3 regions of the Streptomyces sp. NPDC050743 genome follow, and region 1 is predicted to be linked to each of the others. Evidence: riboswitches for the same ligand, from Rfam matches in the RefSeq annotation. Region 1 holds a riboswitch; each other region holds the start of a gene.
What was found. A riboswitch is a leader RNA that binds a small molecule or an ion and turns the genes downstream of it on or off. The one in region 1 is predicted to bind thiamine pyrophosphate.
Positions count from the first base shown of each region.

Region 2: linked by a shared signal. The riboswitch ahead of thiO (glycine oxidase ThiO) and the one ahead of thiC (phosphomethylpyrimidine synthase ThiC) in region 1 are both predicted to bind thiamine pyrophosphate.
Region 3: linked by a shared signal. The riboswitch ahead of ACIBJF_RS18635 (thiamine ABC transporter substrate binding subunit) and the one ahead of thiC (phosphomethylpyrimidine synthase ThiC) in region 1 are both predicted to bind thiamine pyrophosphate.

Region 1 covers NZ_JBITGJ010000005.1:166,813-172,749, reverse strand. The annotation lists gene ACIBJF_RS08250 (hypothetical protein) at 1-235, shown strand, start outside; gene thiC (phosphomethylpyrimidine synthase ThiC) at 401-2,185, opposite strand; TPP riboswitch at 2,178-2,354, opposite strand; gene ACIBJF_RS08240 (YibE/F family protein) at 2,426-3,934, shown strand; gene ACIBJF_RS08235 (SsgA family sporulation/cell division regulator) at 4,145-4,582, opposite strand; gene ACIBJF_RS08230 (IclR family transcriptional regulator) at 4,682-5,623, opposite strand; gene ACIBJF_RS08225 (DUF5326 family protein) at 5,839-5,937, opposite strand, start outside.
Region 2 covers NZ_JBITGJ010000023.1:115,601-121,537, forward strand. The annotation lists gene ACIBJF_RS22960 (thiazole synthase) at 1-543, opposite strand, end outside; gene thiS (sulfur carrier protein ThiS) at 547-747, opposite strand; gene thiO (glycine oxidase ThiO) at 750-1,913, opposite strand; TPP riboswitch at 1,911-2,022, opposite strand; gene ACIBJF_RS22975 (hypothetical protein) at 2,076-2,426, shown strand; gene ACIBJF_RS22980 (NAD(P)/FAD-dependent oxidoreductase) at 2,459-3,691, shown strand; gene ACIBJF_RS22985 (Rv2175c family DNA-binding protein) at 3,756-4,121, shown strand; gene thiE (thiamine phosphate synthase) at 4,216-4,863, shown strand; gene metF (methylenetetrahydrofolate reductase [NAD(P)H]) at 4,986-5,909, shown strand.
Region 3 covers NZ_JBITGJ010000017.1:2,378-8,314, reverse strand. The annotation lists gene ACIBJF_RS18665 (SRPBCC family protein) at 1-178, shown strand, start outside; gene ACIBJF_RS18660 (YceI family protein) at 229-885, opposite strand; gene ACIBJF_RS18655 (ATP-binding protein) at 1,128-1,535, opposite strand; gene ACIBJF_RS18650 (hypothetical protein) at 1,809-2,687, shown strand; gene ACIBJF_RS18645 (hypothetical protein) at 2,700-3,017, shown strand; gene rlmN (23S rRNA (adenine(2503)-C(2))-methyltransferase RlmN) at 3,143-4,249, shown strand; TPP riboswitch at 4,273-4,381, shown strand; gene ACIBJF_RS18635 (thiamine ABC transporter substrate binding subunit) at 4,466-5,539, shown strand; gene ACIBJF_RS18630 (ABC transporter permease) at 5,587-5,937, shown strand, end outside.

The sequences.
Region 1 (5,937 bases):
CCTGCTGGAGCGCGGCATCCTGCCGTTCCTCACGGAGGCACTGGCCGAACCCCGGCCAGCGGCTCCCCTGCACCACACGACCCCACCCGCCCCGCGCGGCCGCATGCCCCGTCTGGGGTACGACCGCCCCGGATTCAGCAGCCCCGACGACGGCACCCAGTCCGGCCGGCCGAGCTTCACCAGCCCGGACTACACGAGCCCGGACTTCGGCGGCCCGGAGCACCAGCCCGAGTAGCCCCACCGGCAGCCCGGACACGGCCCGCGCTCGCGACCGACGTGGGACCGACCGGGCGGCCCACCGGGGTGCCGGCGTCCCGGTGCCCTGACCGGCGCCGGCCGGGTCCGCGCTTCGCGTGACGCCTTGCGGCGGCTCGGAAACGCGGACGCTCGCGTCCGGCCTTCAGTCCGCGATCGGCAGGTACACCCGGTTACCCGCCGCCGCGAACTCCCTCGACTTCTGGGCCATGCCCTCCTCGATCTCCTCCTGGCTGCCGCCGTGTTGACGGCGGATGTCCTGGGAGATCTTCATGGAGCAGAACTTCGGCCCGCACATCGAGCAGAAGTGGGCCGTCTTGGCCGGCTCCGCCGGAAGGGTCTCGTCGTGGAACTCCCGTGCCGTGTCGGGGTCCAGAGCGAGGTTGAACTGGTCCTCCCACCGGAACTCGAAGCGGGCGTCGGACAGTGCGTCGTCCCACTCCTGGGCGCCCGGGTGCCCCTTGGCGAGGTCGGCCGCGTGCGCGGCGATCTTGTAGGTGATGACACCGGTCTTGACGTCGTCACGGTTGGGCAGGCCAAGGTGCTCCTTGGGCGTGACGTAGCAGAGCATCGCCGTGCCCCACCAGGCGATCATCGCGGCGCCGATGCCGGAGGTGATGTGGTCGTACGCCGGCGCGATGTCCGTGGTCAGCGGGCCGAGCGTATAGAACGGAGCTTCATCGCAGATCTCCTGCTGAAGGTCGATGTTCTCCTTGATCTTGTGCATCGGGACGTGTCCCGGGCCCTCGATCATCGTCTGTACGTTGAAACGCCTGGCGATCCGGTTGAGTTCCCCGAGCGTCCTCAACTCCGCGAACTGCGCCTCGTCGTTGGCGTCCGCGATCGAACCGGGCCGGAGGCCGTCGCCCAGCGAGTAGGTGACGTCGTAGGCGGCGAGGATCTCGCAGAGCTCCTCGAAGTTCTCGTACAGGAACGACTCCTTGTGGTGCGCCAGGCACCACGCGGCCATGATCGAGCCGCCGCGCGAGACGATTCCCGTCTTGCGGTTGGCGGTGAGCGGCACGTACGGCAGTCGGACGCCCGCGTGGACGGTCATGTAGTCCACGCCCTGCTCGGCCTGCTCGATGACCGTGTCCTTGTAGATCTCCCAGGTCAGTTCCTCAGCCTTGCCGTCGACCTTCTCCAGGGCCTGGTAGAGCGGCACCGTGCCGATGGGGACGGGGGAGTTGCGCAGCACCCACTCGCGGGTGGTGTGGATGTTGCGGCCGGTGGAGAGGTCCATGACCGTGTCGGCACCCCAACGGGTCGCCCAGGTCATCTTCTCCACCTCCTCCTCGATGGAGGAGGTCACCGCCGAGTTGCCGATGTTGGCGTTGACCTTCACCAGGAACCGCTTGCCGATGATCATCGGCTCGATCTCCGGGTGGTTGACGTTGGCCGGCAGCACCGCCCGGCCGGCCGCGATCTCCTCGCGGACGACCTCGGCGGACACGTTCTCCCGGATGGCCACGTACTCCATCTCCGGGGTGATCTCGCCCCGGCGTGCGTATGCGAGCTGCGTGACCGCCTCACCGGCCCGGCCCCGGCGCGGCTGGCGCGGCCGTCCGGGGAAGACCGCGTCCAGGTTGCGCAGTCCGCCACGCGGCGAGGTGTGCTTGATCCCGTCGTCCTCGGGACGGACGGGACGGCCCGCATACTCCTCGGTGTCACCGCGGGCGATGATCCAGTTCTCCCGCAACGGCGGCAGACCCCTGCGGACATCGGTGTCGACGAGCGGATCGGTGTACGGGCCCGAGGTGTCGTACAGCGTGACCGACTGCCCGTTGGTGAGATGCACCTGACGGACCGGCACGCGCAGGTCGGGGCGCGAACCCTCGATGTACGCCTTGTGCCAGCCGATGGACTTCCCGGCCTCCTGGGACTTCTCGCCCTGAACGGAGGCAGGCGTGCGTGCGTCCTTGTTGGTCATGAGACCTACTCCCTACGCCGGCATTACCCGGTAACAGGTTCGGCGGTCGACGCAGCGGTTTCCGTCTGTCGACACCCACGCGGAACATCGCCTGTTCCACGTGAAACATCGCGCCTACGGAGGTCAGCGCCCTCTCAGCCCGGTGCTCCGAGCTCCCGCGTGTGCAAAGGTGCCTCCACGCTAGCGTCATAAGTGGCGCGGTGAACAGTGGGCCCCTGCCGTTGTTGCGATGATCGGGCGGTGACCGGAATGCAGCAGTACCCATATCGGCCTCCCGAGCCGCGCCACCGACCGAGCTCGGGGCAGGGCGCCGACGGCCATGCCTCCGAGTGGGAGGGCAGCCGGGACGACGGCCGCGGTCATGGCCATGGGCAGTCAGACGGACACAGCCGCAGGCAAGGCCATGAGCAGGACCATGGCCACGACGATGGGCACGGACACGGTCATGGCGGCGGCCACAGCCACAGCCATGGGCCCGCCGCGCCCGTCTCCCGGCACCTGCGCAAGGTCATCGCCGCGGTCCTGGTCCCGTTCACCGTGGCGGTCGTCGTCGGCCTGGTCGTGCTCTGGCCCGGGGGAGCCCCGTCCCACAAGCGCAGTGGCGTCGGCTTCGACCGGGAGACCCAGCAGGCCACGGTCACCAGGGTCGTCGAGGTGAGCTGCAAGTCGGTGAACGCCTCCGGGGGCGCCCCGGCCGGCGACAGCTCCCCCGCCGCGGGCACCTCGGCGGATCAGGAGGCGAAGGGAAGCTGCAAGAAGGCGACCGTCCGGGTCGACACCGGCAAGGACAGAGGCCGTACGTTCGTCGAGATCGTGCAGCCGGACCAGAGCCGGCAGCTCAGCCAGGGGGAGAAGGTGGTGGTCGCCTACGAGCCCTCGGCGCCGAAGGACCTGCAGTACTCGGTGACCGACGTGAACCGGAAGTTCCCCATGACGCTGCTCGCGGGGATCTTCGCGCTCGCGGTCGTGGTGGTCGGCAGGCTGCGCGGCGTGATGGCGCTCGTCGCACTGGCGGTCAGTTTCCTGGTGCTGACCCTGTTCATCCTGCCCGCGATCCTCCAGGGTTCGAATCCACTGCTCGTGGCGGTGGTCGGATCGAGTGCCATCATGCTGCTCGCCCTGTACATGTGCCACGGCCTGTCGGCCCGCACCTCGGTGGCGGTGCTCGGCACACTGGTCTCGCTGCTGCTGATCGGCGTCCTCGGCTCGCAGTTCATCGGCTGGGCCGCCCTCACCGGCAACACGGACGACAGCACCGGCCTGATCCACGGCCTGTATCCGTCGATCGACATGAGCGGTCTGCTGCTGGCCGGCGTCATCATCGGCTCGCTCGGCGTCCTGGACGACGTCACCGTGACGCAGACGGCGGCGGTCTGGGAGCTGCACGAGGCCAATCCGACGATGGGCTGGCGCGGGCTGTACCGCGCGGGCATCCGCATCGGCCGCGACCACATCGCCTCCGTGGTCAACACCCTCGTCCTCGCCTACGCCGGCGCCGCGCTGCCGTTGCTGCTGCTGTTCTCGATCGCGCAGAGCGGTGTCGGGACCGTGGCCAACAGCGAGCTGGTGGCCGAGGAGATCGTGCGCACGCTGGTGGGCTCGATCGGTCTGGTCGCCTCGGTCCCGGTCACCACGGCGCTCGCCGCCCTGGTGGTCTCGGCCGACCGTCCCGGCCCGGACACCGCGGCACCGGCCGCGACGCGGCCCGTCCCGGCACGCGGTGGCCGCGGGCGCCGCCGGAAGCGGTAGGGCCGGGACGACACGAGCGGCGGTGGGCCCGCCCGAGGCCGACTCAAGCAAGCAGTGAGCCCGCCGGAAACCGACCCAGGAGGCAGCGAGCCCGCCGTGACCGGTGCTAGGCGCGGTGAGCTTTTCCGAGTCTCGACTCCCCACGCAGAAGCGTTCCTGCACAATCCCACGCGGCACGGCGGAGCGCCCGGCGCCCCGTGCCGTAACGCTTCAGCCGGCGCTCTGTTCCTCGGCCAGGATGCGGTCCAGAGCCTCTTCCAGATGGGCGTCGAAGTCGGCCAGCGCGCCCTCCTGACCGAGCGGCACAAGCTTGTCCGTGCGGTCCAGGAAGGCCACGAGCGGCGGCGCGGAGGAACGGAACAGGGCTTGGTCTCCGCCGACCTGAAGCCTGATCAGCACCTCGCCCAGCAGCTCGGAGTCGGCGGGAGCGATGTGCACATCCCCTTCCCCGCACGGCCGGCCGACGCCGTCGATCAGCAGCTCACGACCGAACGCCCAGGTCACCGGGGCGTCACCGGGCAGATGGAAGGTGAGCCGGACGGCATAGGGATCACAGGTCTCGTAGCGCAACTCCACCGGGATGCGAAAGGAGAGCTCCTCTGACACGAGAAAGCTCATGATGACCTCTGCCTGTACGGACTCGCGCATCGTCTACCCCGTCGTATGGACATCGACTGGCCGGATTGATCCCTCTAACCGTGGTCAAATCTTGCTGAACGTACACAGGAGATCACAAGGAGTAAGTTTTCAGATACTGATAGAGATGGCGAGCGTTGCCAGATGCCTCCCGATCTCCGTCTGCAGCCGGCGCGCCGCGGGCAGCAGCCGGTCGGCCTGGTGGGCGGGCAGCGACATGGCCATGGTGGCCACGGTGGTGCCGACCGTGATCGGGACCGCCGCGCAGACCGTCCCGAGCGCGTACTCCTGACGCTCCACCACCGGCTCCATGCGCGGCAACCGGGCCAGCCGCCGCAACAGGGCGTCGTTGTCGCGCACCGTGTACGGGGTGATGGACTGCACGGGGTAGCGCGCGAGATGGTCGCGGCGGGCGTCCTCGTCCAGCTGGGAGAGCAGACACTGCCCGATGGCGTGCGCGTGGCCCGTCTCGCGGAAGTCGGCCCACTCCTCGACCGCCGGCGCCTCGGGCGAGTCGGAGACGCACATGACGTCGATCTCGCCATCCCGGTACATGGCGTAATACACGGGCACACCGATGGAATCACGCCAGTGCGCAAGCGTGTCCGCCACCGCGCTGCGACGTTTCTGCTGGGCTCCGCTGCTGCCGAGCCGTTCGGCCGCCTCACCGAGGAAGAACAGCCCCTTCTCGCGCCGTAGATAGCCCTCGTGCACCAGTGTGCGCAGCAGGTGGTACGCCGTCGGGAGGGCGAGGCCGGTTTCGCGGGCGAGTTGTTTGGCGGGCGCGCCGTACACATGGGTGGCGACGGACTCCAGCAGGCGCATGGCGCGCTGGACGGATCCGATGAGCGTCGCTGCGGCCGGCGGACCGGGGGCGTCGACGGGGGGCGGCGGCCCGGAGGCGTCCGTGGGGTGGGGTGGCCCGGAGGCGTCGGTGGGGTGAGGTTGTCCCGGGACCGCGATGGCGGGCGGCCGCTGGGTGGGGGGTGCGCAGGAGCGCGGTGGGATGGTGGGTGCGTGCGGTTCTGCCGGTGCGGTGTCAGCCGTGGCCAAGGGTCACTCCGGAGCGCGAGGGGCAGCCCGTGCGGGGAGAGCACGGAGGGGATCTGCGCCGCCCGCGGGGCCGGACCCCGCGGTGGTTTCGGACTCTAATCGTCCACCGCCGCACGCAGAGGGCCTCACGGGAAACTTCCCTCGCCCGAGGGAAACCGGGTATCGCCTTGCCGGGAACCGGTGATCTTGTTGCCGGTCACCAGTCCCCGGGTCCGTCACCAGTCGCCGCGCGACGAGGAGTTCGACATGAACTTGCGCACGATGTAGATGAGTCCGCCGACCAGGGCGACGAAGACCAGCGCCTTGAACAGCAG
Region 2 (5,937 bases), on a different contig from region 1:
CACCGGCACGCGTGCGTGCTCGACGATCAGCTGGAAGTTATGGGGATTGCGGATCCCGAGCCCGGACCCGATCGGCGACCCCAGCGGCATGACGGCCGCACAGCCCACATCCTCCAGCTTCCGCGCCAGCACGGGATCGTCGTTGGTGTACGGCAGCACCGTGAACCCGTCGTCGACCAGCGTCTCCGCCGCCTCCAGCAATTCCACCGGATCCGGCAGCAGCGTCCGCTCGTCGGCGATGACCTCCAGCTTGATCAGATCCGTGCCCAGCGCCTCCCGCGCCAGCCGCGCGGTCAGCACGGCCTCGCCCGCGGTGAAACAGCCCGCCGTGTTCGGCAGCACCCGGATGCCCAGCCTCTCCAGCACCGACAGCACCGAACCGTGCACGGAGGGGTCCACCCGCCGCATCGCGACCGTCGTCAGCTCCGTACCAGAGGCGACCAGCGCCCGCTCCAGCACCTCCAGGCTGGGCGCACCGCCCGTGCCCATGATCAGCCGCGACGAGAAGGTCGTACCCCCGAGGACCAAGGGATCGTCGGCCATGGCTCAGCCTCCCTGGACGGCGGTGAGGACTTCGACCCGGTCGCCCTCGGCCAGCGCCGTGGCCGCCCACTGCGCGCGCGGGACGACGGTCTCGTTGACGGCGGCGGCCACCCCGGAGGGCGACGGGGCCAGCGACCGTACGACGATGTCGAGAGCGGTGCCCGGAACGATCTCCCGGCGCTCTCCGTTGACGGAGATCGAGATGCTCATGCGGGCTGCTCCATGAGGACGGCGGCGCCGAAGCGCTGCGGCGTGAAGGGACGGGCTTCTTCCGGCAGCCGGCCGTTCGCCAGCACCTCGGCCATCACATCCCCGGTGACCGGCGTGAGCAGCACCCCGTTGCGGTAGTGCCCGGTGGCCAGCAGCAGACCGTCGAGCCCGGACGGGCCGAGCAGCGGCGCGTTGTCGGGCGAGCCCGGGCGCAGCCCGGCCCGGGTCTCGGCGAGCGGCAGTTCGGTGATGCCCGGCACCAGCTCATGGGCGTCGCGCAGCAGTTCGTACACGCCACCCGCGGTGACGGTCGTGTCCCAGCCCAGCTCCTCGCTGGTCGCGCCGACGACGAGTTCGCCGTTCTCGCGGGGCACCAGGTAGACCTGGCTGCCGCGGACCACGGCCCGCACGGTACGGCTGAGGAAGGGCGCGTACCGGCGCGGCACCGTCAGCCGCAGCACCTGCCCCTTCACCGGCCGCACCGGCGGCAGCAGCGCCTCCGGCACGCCCGCGAGCCGTCCGCTCATGCTTCCTGCCGCGAGCACCACCCGCCCGGCACGCAGCTCGGTGCCGTCCGCGGTGGTCACCCCGGCGGCCCGGTCCCGTACGACGTCCAGCCGCACGGCCCACGCGCGGTGGAACTCCACGCCGGCCCGCTCACATGCGGTCACCAGGGCCGCCGCGAGCCGCCGCGGGTCGATCTGGTGGTCGCCGTCGACCCGCAGCCCGCCGCGCACTCCGGGCGCCAGCATCGGCTCCAGGCGCCGGCACTCCCGCCCGGACAGCCACTCCGAGTCCAGACCGGAGCGCTGCTGCAGGGCGTGCAGTTCGCGCAGATGGGCGCGGTCGTCGGCGTCGAGCGCGACCGCGAGGGTGCCGCAGCGGCGGTAGCCGAGGTCGTGGCCCGTCAGCTCGGTCAGCTCGGCCGCGAAGTCCGGGTAGCGGCGGGCCGATTCCAGGTTCAGGGCGAGCAGCCGCTCCTCGCCGTAGTGCAGTTCGGTGACCGCGGCCAGCATCCCGGCCGCGACCCGCGCGGCCCCGCCGCCGGGCTCGGGGTCCACCACGGCGGTCGCGAGCCCGCGCTGCGCCGCGCGCCAGGCCGTGACCAGGCCGATGATTCCGCCCCCGATGACGAGAACGTCGGACGTACGTGACGACATGGGCGTCCAGCCCCTCCCTTCGCCGGCATGACCCGGATCAGGTTCGTACGGTCGGAGGCCGCCAGCCTCCCTCTCAGCCCGGTGCGTCCGGGCTCCCGCGAGTGCTTGTACGGTGGCCAGCCTAGCCCGCCCCGCTCGTCACTCGTAAGGGAGCCCCTGCCCATGGCCCGGTCGCTCGACGGACTGATCCTCGCCCCCGTGGCGGACCAAGCCCCAGGTCAGGTGGGTACCCGCACCCGGTTCGCGTACCACGAGAAGGACGGCGAGATCTGGGCCGAGTACGCGGGCGGCGATGTCGTACGCGGTCATCTGGTCGGCACCCGGGAGGGCGACCGGCTGGACTTCCGCTACGTCCAGCTGAAGACCGACGGGACGACCTCCTCGGGGCACTGCGTCTCCACGGTCGTGGAGCTGCCGGACGGGCGGGTGCGGCTGGAGGAGACCTGGGAGTGGGAGTCCCAGGCGGGCGCCGGTACGAGCGTTGTGGAAGAGGTCACCGGGCACGCCCGCTGACTGACGCGTTGTCACGTGTCTATGGTGATCGGGTGAGCGAGCAGACAGCGCAAGGGGGCACGTCAGCGGGGCGGCGCGTGGTCGTCGTGGGCGCGGGCATGGCCGGGGTGCAGACCGCGGTCGCGCTGCGGGAGCAGGGCTTCAAAGGCCCCGTCACCGTGATCGGCGCGGAACCGCACCAGCCGTACGACCGGCCGCCCCTGTCGAAGGCCGTGCTGCTCGGCAAGGCCGAGGACTCCGCCTTCGACGTGGACTTCGAGTCCCTCGGCGTCGAACTGCGGCTCGGCTGCGAGGTGCTGGGCCTGCGCCCCGCCGAGCACGAGCTGGAGACCGAGGCGGGCCCGGTGGCGTACGACGTCCTGGTCCTCGCCAGCGGAGCCGAGCCGATCACCCTGCCCGGCACCGAGGGGGTGCCCGGCGTGCATCTGCTGCGCACCCTGGACGACGCCGAACGGCTGAAGCCGGTGCTCGCCCGGCAGCACGAGATCGTGGTCGTCGGGGCCGGCTGGATCGGCGCCGAGTTCGCCACGGCCGCCCGCGAGACCGGCTGTGCGGTGACCGTCGTGGAGGCCGCCGACCGTCCGCTCGCCGGCGCCCTGCCCGCCGAGGTCACCGCGCCCATGGCCGCCTGGTACGCCGACGCGGGTGTGGAACTGCGCACCCACGCGCGCGTGGAGCACATCGAGCCCGGCGCGGTCGTGCTCGCCGACGGTACCCGGCTGCCCGCCGACGCCGTCGTCGTCGGCATCGGCGCCCGCCCCGCCACCGGCTGGCTGGCCGGCTCCGGCGTGGAGCTGGGCCCGCACGGGGACGTCCTCGCCGACGACCGGCTGCGCACCTCGGTCGAGGACGTGTACGCCGTCGGCGACTGCGCCTCCTTCCCCTCCGCCCGCTACGGCGAACGGCTGCTCGTCCACCACTGGGACAACGCCCTGCAGGGCCCGCGCACGGTCGCCGCGAACGTCCTCGGCGAGACCCCGGCGGTCTACGACCCGGTGCCGTACTTCTGGTCCGAGCAGTTCGGCCGGTTCGTGCAGTACGCCGGCCACCACGCCGCCGCCGACCACCTGGTCCGGCGCGGCGACCCGGAGAGCCCGGCCTGGACGGTCTGCTGGCTGCGCGAGGACCGCCTGGTGGCCCTGCTGGCGGTGGGCCGACCGCGTGATCTGGCGCAGGGCCGTCGGCTGATCGAGGCGGGCCGCCGGATGGACGCGCAGGCCCTGGCGGACCCGGGAAAGCCCCTGAAGGACGCCACCGCCGACTAGCCACGACCTCCCGCCCGGACCTGCCTGACTTCCGACTGTCAGTGCGGGATGGCAGGCTTGTCCTGTGACCGAGATTGACGCAAAGATCGATGCTCTCGTCCCCGCCTGGCTCACCCTCCCCGACATCGCCGAACAGCTCGGCGTCGAGGTGACGCGTGTGCGGCAGCTGGTCAAGGAGGGCCAGCTCATCGCCGTACGCCGGGGTGAGAACCGCGCACTGCACGTTCCCGCCGCCTTCATCGACGGGGACAAGGTCGTCAAGGGCCTGTCCGGCACCCTGACGCTCCTGCGGGACGACGGCTTCACGGTCGAAGAGATGATCGAGTGGCTCTTCACCCCGGACCCGACCCTGCCCGGCACCCCCGCGCAGGCTCTGAGCGAGAATCGCGGCACGGAGGTGAAGCGCCGCGCCCAGGCGCTCGCCGTCTGAGCCTCATCGCACATGAGGGGTGGCGTGCGGGCCGTCGTGGCCCGTACGCCACCCGCCGAAGCCGCCAGGGACACCGACCAGGGGGGACCCACGTATGTCCGACACCGCACGCGCCGCGCTCGCCGACGCCCGCCTGTACCTGTGCACGGACGCGCGCACGCGTCAGGGCGACCTTCCCGAGTTCCTGGACGCGGTCCTGGCCGGCGGTGTCGACATCGTGCAGCTGCGCGACAAGGGCATGGAGGCCGCCGAGGAGCTGGCGCACCTGGAGGTCTTCGCGGACGCCTGCGCCCGGCACGGCAAACTCCTCGCGGTGAACGACCGCGCGGACGTCGCCCACGCCGCCCGCGCCGACGTGCTGCACCTCGGCCAGGGCGACCTGCCGGTCCCCGCGGCCCGCGCCATCCTCGGCGACGAGGTCCTGATCGGCCGCTCCACGCACGCCGAGTCCGAGGCCGCCGCGGCCGCCGGGCAGGAGGGCGTGGACTACTTCTGCACCGGCCCCTGCTGGCCCACCCCCACCAAGCCGGGCCGGCCCGCGCCCGGCCTCGACCTGGTGCGGTACACGGCCGGCCTGGGCACCGACCGCCCCTGGTTCGCGATCGGCGGCATCGACCTGTCCAACCTGGACGTGGTGCTGGACGCGGGTGCCCGCCGGGTGGTCGTGGTGCGCGCGATCACCGAGGCCGAGGACCCGGGAGCGGCCGCGGCGGAGTTCGCGAAGCGGCTGCGGCAGGGCTAGCCACCCGGCTTGCCGGCTTTTCTGTCCGTCTTTCTGTCCAAGGAGTGGACGGGAAAGCGACAATCAGGGTAAATCTCCGTCGTCCGGTTGGGGGACCGCTCGCCCCTGGCTAACCTGCCGGTATGGCCCTCGGAACCCCCTCCACCAGGACTGATCGCGCACGCACCGTGCGCGACATGCTCGCCACCGGCAAGACGACGTACTCGTTCGAGTTCTACGCGCCGAAGACCCCCCAGGGCGAGCGGAACCTGTGGAACGCGCTCAGGAGGGTCGAGGCCGTCGCGCCCGACTTCGTCTCCGTCACCTACGGCGCCGGCGGTTCCACGCGCACGACCACGGTCCGCGAGACGCAGCAGATCGTCGTGGACACGACGCTCACGCCCGTCGCCCACCTCACCGCGGTCGACCACTCGATCGCCGAACTGCGGAACATCATTGGCCAGTATGCGGACGCAGGGATCCGCAACATGCTCGCCGTGCGGGGCGACCCGCCCGGCGATCCGATGGGCGAGTGGGTGCCGCACCCCCGGGGAGTGACGTACGCGGCCGAGCTCGTCCGGCTCATCAAGGAGTCGGGCGACTTCTGTGTGGGTGTCGCCGCCTTCCCGGAGATGCACCCCCGCTCCGCGGACTGGGACACCGACGTCGCCCACTTCGTGGACAAGTGCCGTGCGGGCGCGGACTACGCCATCACACAGATGTTCTTCCACCCGGAGTCGTATCTTCGGCTGCGCGATCGCGTTGTGGCCGCGGGCTGCGAGACCCCGATCATTCCCGAGGTGCTGCCCATCACCAGCGTGAAGATGCTGCAACGGGTGCCCAAGCTCAGCACCGCGCTGTTTCCCGACGCCCTGAAAGAGCGGATCCTCACAGCGAAGGACGATCCGGCGGCGGTACGCTCCATCGGTATCGACTTCGCCACGGAGTTCTGCGCTCGGCTGCTCGCCGAGGGAGTGCCCGGTCTGCACTTCATCACGCTCAACAACTCCACGGCGACCCTGGAAATCTACGAGAACCTCGGCCTGCACCACCCCCCGCAGGCCTAGACCGGCCGCACCGTGATACGACACACTG
Region 3 (5,937 bases), on a different contig from region 1:
CCACGGCGAGGTCGTCCCGCTCCCCGACGGCCGTACCCGCGTGACCATGGACCTGGACTTCGAGGGCCACGGCATCGGCAGGGTGCTGATCCCTCTCGTCGTACGCCCCCAGGTCCGCAGGGAACTCCCGGAGAACGAGCGGCTGCTCAAGGAGCGGCTGGAGCACGCCGCCGGCTAGGAGGCCCGGGCTGTCGGCCAGGAGGCCCGGGCTGGAAGAGGCTCACGGCCTCAGGTGGCCCGGATGGCGGCGATGTCGAACTGGAGGCGGACCTTCTCGCTCACCATGGCTCCGCCCTTCGCCAGCCGCGCGTCGTAGGTCAGCCCCCAGTCGGAGCGGTTGATGGTGGTGGTGCCGTCGAAGCCGACCCGCTCGTCACCGAACGCGTCGATGACGTGACCGATGTAGGTGAGCTCCAGGTCGACGGGGCGGGTGGTGTCCTTGATCGTGAGGTCGCCGGTCATGCGGTAGACGTCCTGTCCCGCCAGCTGCACGGACGTGCTCGTGAAGGTCATCCGTGGGTGCGCCCCGGCGTCCAGGAACTGCCGGCCGATCACATGCGCGTCGCGCTGCTCGACACCCGTGTCGACGCTGGCCGTGTACAGCACGATGTCGGCCCGGGAGCGGGTCGGCTCACGGCCGTCGAAGTACAGACGGCTCTCGTACTCGGTGAACGCGCCCCGCACCGTCGTCACCATCGCGTGCCGCACGGAGAACCCGATCCTGCTGTGCGCGGGATCGATCAGCCACTCGCCGGTGAGGCCCGCCAGCTCGGGATCGGGCAGAACGGCGGTGGCGGTGGCACCGGCCGCCGGGACGGCGGTCGCCACGGGCGCGGCGGACTGCTGTGCGCGCCGGTGGAAGGAGTTGCGGCCGAAAAGGTTCATGGCATCGTGGGTACGTCAGGGCAGGGAGCCGGACAAGGGCCGATCAGGAAACCCGACCGTTCCCCGACAGAACTTCACGGCTCGCAGCAACGGCGACCGTCCCGTGCCCACGGCTCCTCCGGGCGGGCGCGGGCGGCCCCCGCGCTCATGTCTCCGCCCCGCTCGCAGCGCCACCCAAAGCCGCTACGCCGACCTCGGTCCGTCTCGATGCCCGATGCTCGCGGCGGAGGCGGATGGCCCGGTCACTCCTTGCGCGTGGGAAGTGTGCCGGGGGCCCGTGCGTGTGAGGGCGCGGAGTCCAGGTCTATCTCGGCCCAGACAACCTTGCCCTCCGACACCGGGCGGGTGCCCCATCTGGCTGACAGTTGGGAGACCAGGAAGAGGCCGCGGCCGTTCTCGTCGGTGGGGCGTGGGTGACGCAGGCGCGGACAGCTGACGTCAGCGTCGAACACTTCGCAGGTCAGGGCTTGGTGCTGGATCAGACGCAGTCCGATCGGGCCTGTGCTGTGGCGGACGGCGTTGGTGACCAGTTCACTGACGATCAGTTGCGTGGGGTCCTGGAGACCTTCCAGGTCCCATTCGACCGCCGAATCGGATACCTCGCGCGTGTTGGATCGCTTACCAAGCGTCACCTTGTCCGTGCTGGTCATCGAGTTGTCGTCCTCACTTAGGCGGCTGTCGTTCTCGCGTAGGTCGGCAGGACGTGGACGTCCTCGACCGGGTCCTGCCGAGATCAATTCGGCCAGATTTGTGTCTTTTGAGTAATGGACCGGACAGAGCTCCGATCCGTGACAGGGCTGTAGCCGCGGCTGATGCCAGCGCGGTCCACACCTCCCTGTGGGACCACACGCTCCGCACGCACCCGCATCAAGCCGGAGCAGAAGGGGCTGCGCTCGCGCCCGGGCCCTGCCATAGTCGCGGCTGTGAGCAACGAGGGGGCTCTGCCTGAGTTGGTGCTGCACGGCAGACGAGGGGTCGCGCGCTTGACGAAGAATGCCGTTCTGCTGGACCGGTCGGGGATCCGGTCAACGATTCCGCTGAGGGCGGTCGAGACAGTTCGTGTCAGCGGGGCGAGACAGCGGACTGCCGAGATCGTGCTGACCTCGGACTCCGCCCAGGCTGATGCGGCGGCGGTGTACGCGATCCGATCCAGCAGCGCCGAGGCCGTCGCGGCTTTTGCGCATGTCGTCAACTCGGCCATTCCCGAGCGGGACGAGGCGGAGCGGCGCTTCGACGGCGCGGTACTGGTAAAGACGTCGGCCAGCCCGCCGGTGGTCAAGGAGCGGCGCTGGTCGCCGCGTGAGCGGGCAGTCGGCGGGGTGTTCGCCGGAGTCTTCGTTCTCGGGCTGGTGTTGCCCGGCCTGCGGGGGCACGGGGAGCTCATGAGGGTGTGGGCTGCGGCCTTCGCGGCGTTTTTGGCGGGGTGCGCGGTGGCTCACGGCACGTGGAACGCATTGGTGGTGTGGTGGGTACTGCGGCGTCGTGGCATAACCGTTGTCGGTACGTACGTGGATTTCGAGTACGGGTCGACGGACGACAGCCCGGGCACCCGGGTGTACGCCTTCACCGACGTGACCGGGGCGGCGCATGAATACCGTGGCGACGGCAGGATCGTGAGCCGCGACCCGGACCGGATCGAGATCACGTACGACCCCGCCAGACCCGAGCGCGCGATCGGCCGGAAAGGCCCGTGGGTCAAAACTCTTCACGTGCTGGCCTGGCTGTTCCTCGGGGTGCCCGTGACGATCGCCACGGCGGCCTACCTGCTGATCTACTTCGCTGCCGCGCTGTTCGGCGCCTGATCCGGGATCGCAATGGATGAGTACGCCTTGCCCACGGGCCCTGAAGTGCCGACCGCTGACGCGGTCCGGTCGAACTGGGCGGCAACCGTCGCGGCCCTGCCCGTGGGAACCCGGATCACCGGCGAGGTCAGCGGTCGCCAACGCTTCGGGGTCTTCATACGTGTAGACGGCGTGCCGAACGCCATAGCGCTGGCGGAGATCACGGCCATGCCGCTCGGGATGGGCCTCCCAGCCCTCGGGGTCTTCGTCGGTGGGGAGGTCATCTGTCATGCCGCCCACAATCACCAGGTCAAGGTCCGGCTCGATGAGTGGCCGGCAGCCGACGAGTGATCCCGGCCGGGCCGTCTCCGGGCCGTCCGAGGTCGCTCGGCAGCGACCGAGGACGTCTGCCAACGACAGTCGTAGCGACCGGCAGCCGCAGGTCACCCAATTGGATCTGCGACACTGGTAACGCCATGCCTAAGCCCGGAGAACTCACTTTCGTCGCCCCGCGCGGAGCTCAGAAGCCGCCGCGGCACCTTGCCGATCTCACGCCCGCCGAGCGCAAGGACGCGGTGGCCGAGGTCGGGGAGAAGCCGTTCCGTGCCAAGCAGCTCTCGCAGCACTACTTCGCGCGGTACGCGCACGACCCGGAGCAGTGGACCGACATCCCCGCCGGATCGCGTGCCAAGCTCCAGGAAGCGCTGTTTCCCGAGCTGATGACCGTCGTGCGGCATCTGTCGACCGACCAGGGGACCACCCGCAAGACGCTGTGGCGGCTGTTCGACGGGACCCTCGTGGAGTCCGTGCTGATGCGGTACCCGGACCGGGTCACCATGTGCATCAGCTCACAGGCGGGGTGTGGGATGAACTGCCCGTTCTGTGCGACCGGGCAGGCGGGGCTCGACCGGAACCTGTCCACCGCGGAGATCGTGCACCAGATCGTCGACGGAATGCGGGCGCTGAGGGACGGCGAGGTGCCCGGCGGGCCTGCTCGGCTCTCCAACATCGTCTTCATGGGCATGGGCGAGCCGCTCGCCAACTACAAGCGGGTGGTCAACGCCATCCGGGCGCTCACCGACCCGGCTCCCGACGGGCTCGGGCTGTCCCAGCGCGGTATCACCGTCTCCACCGTCGGGCTCGTGCCGGCCATCCACCGGTTCGCCGACGAGGGCTTCAAGTGCCGGCTCGCGATCTCCCTGCACGCCCCCGACGACGAACTGCGCGACACCCTCGTCCCCGTGAACACGCGCTGGAAGGTGCGCGAGGTGCTGGACGCCGGGTTCGAGTACGTCGAGAAGAGCGGGCGCCGGCTGTCGATCGAGTACGCGCTCATCCGGGACATCAACGACCAGGCGTGGCGGGGGGACAGGCTCGGGCGGCTGCTCAAGGGCAAGCCCGTGCACGTCAACCTCATTCCGCTGAACCCGACGCCGGGGTCGAAGTGGACCGCCTCGCGGCCCGAGGACGAGAAGGCGTTCGTGGAGGCCATCGCCGCGCACGGTGTGCCCGTCACCATCCGGGACACCCGTGGCCAGGAGATCGACGGAGCCTGTGGTCAGCTCGCGGCCACCGAGCGGTAATCTGACCGGGTCCACACATCTTCATATTCCGACAGGGGAGCGCCACAGCGCTGAGAGTGCGGCGGACAGGGCCGCAGACCCTCTGAACCTCGCCCAGGTCATTCTGGGTAGGAAGTTCGGTCATCACTCAAGCTGTTGCGCCCTGCCCGGGTCCTTTCCACACGAGGCCGGGGCAGGGCCGCGTCTCTTCCTGGCCAACCCCCAGGAGGACATCCAGTGCACAACAAGACCTTCGTGGCCGTGGCGGTCGGGCTCGGCCTGATCGGCCTGTCCGCGTGCGGATCGACGGACGCCAAGTCGTCCGCGGACTCCAAGACCGTGACCCTCGTCAGCCACGACTCGTGGGCCGTGTCCAAGAACGTGCTCCGGGACTTCGAGAAGAAGACCGGGTACAAGGTCCACGTCCTCAAGGACGGCGACGCCGGGCAGGCCGTCAACAAGGCGATCCTGACCAAGGACAACCCACAGGGCGACGTCTTCTTCGGCGTCGACAACACCCTGCTGTCCCGCGCCCTCGACAACGGCCTCTTCCAGCCGTACACCGCCAAGGGCCTCGACAAGACCGGCGCCGCCTACCAGCTGGACCAGGACAAGCACCGGGTCACGCCCGTCGACTACGGCGACATCTGCGTCAACTACGACAAGGCCTACTTCAGCAAGCACAAGCTGACCCCGCCGCAGTCCTTCGCCGACCTCGCCAAGCCCGCGTACAAGAACCTCCTCGTCACGGAGAACGCCGCCACCTCCTCGCCGGGCCTCGGCTTCCTGGTCGGCAGCGCCGCGCAGTTCGGGGACGACGGCTGGCAGGACTACTGGAAGAAGCTCAAGGCCAACGGCGTGAAGGTCGTCGACGGCTGGGAGCAGGCGTACTACCAGGAGTTCTCGGGTTCGTCGGAGGGCAGGAAGGCCGGCGGCGACCGGCCGCTCGTCGTGTCGTACGCCTCCTCCCCGCCCGCCGAGGTCATCTACGCCAAGAAGCGGCCCAGCACCGCCCCGACCGGGGTGTCGTACGGCACCTGCTTCCGGCAGATCGAGTTCGCCGGGCTGCTGAGCAATGCCAAGAACCCCAAGGGCGCCAAGGCGTTCATCGACTTCCTGGTCTCCAAGGAGTTCCAGGAGGACATGCCGCTGAACATGTTCGTCTACCCGGTGGTCGAGGGCGCGAAGGTTCCCGCCGAGTTCACCGAGTACGGCAAGGCCGCCGAGCACCCCGAGACCATGGCACCCGGCAAGATCGCCGCCAACCGTGACCAGTGGGTCAAGTCGTGGACCTCGCTCGTACTGAAGTAGCCCCTCGCACGAGGGACCGGCGCGGGAGCGCGGCACGGTTCGGGCTGATGGCCCTGCCCGTCGCGTTCTTCGCGCTGTTCTTCGCCTGGCCCGTGGCCGCGATCGTCGCGCGCGGCCTGAAGGCCGACGGCGCCTGGCAGTTGGGGCGGATCGCGGACGTCGTCACGCAGCCGGACATCCGGCACGTGCTGTGGTTCACCACCTGGCAGGCGCTCGCCTCCACCGGGCTCACCCTGCTGCTCGCGCTGCCCGCCGCGTACGTCTTCGCCCGTCTCGACTTCCCGGGCAGGCAGGTGCTGCGGGCCGTCGTCACCGTCCCGTTCGTGCTGCCGACCGTCGTCGCCGGCAGCGCGTTCCTCGCCCTCGTCGGGCACGGCGGGCTGCTCGACGACCTGTGG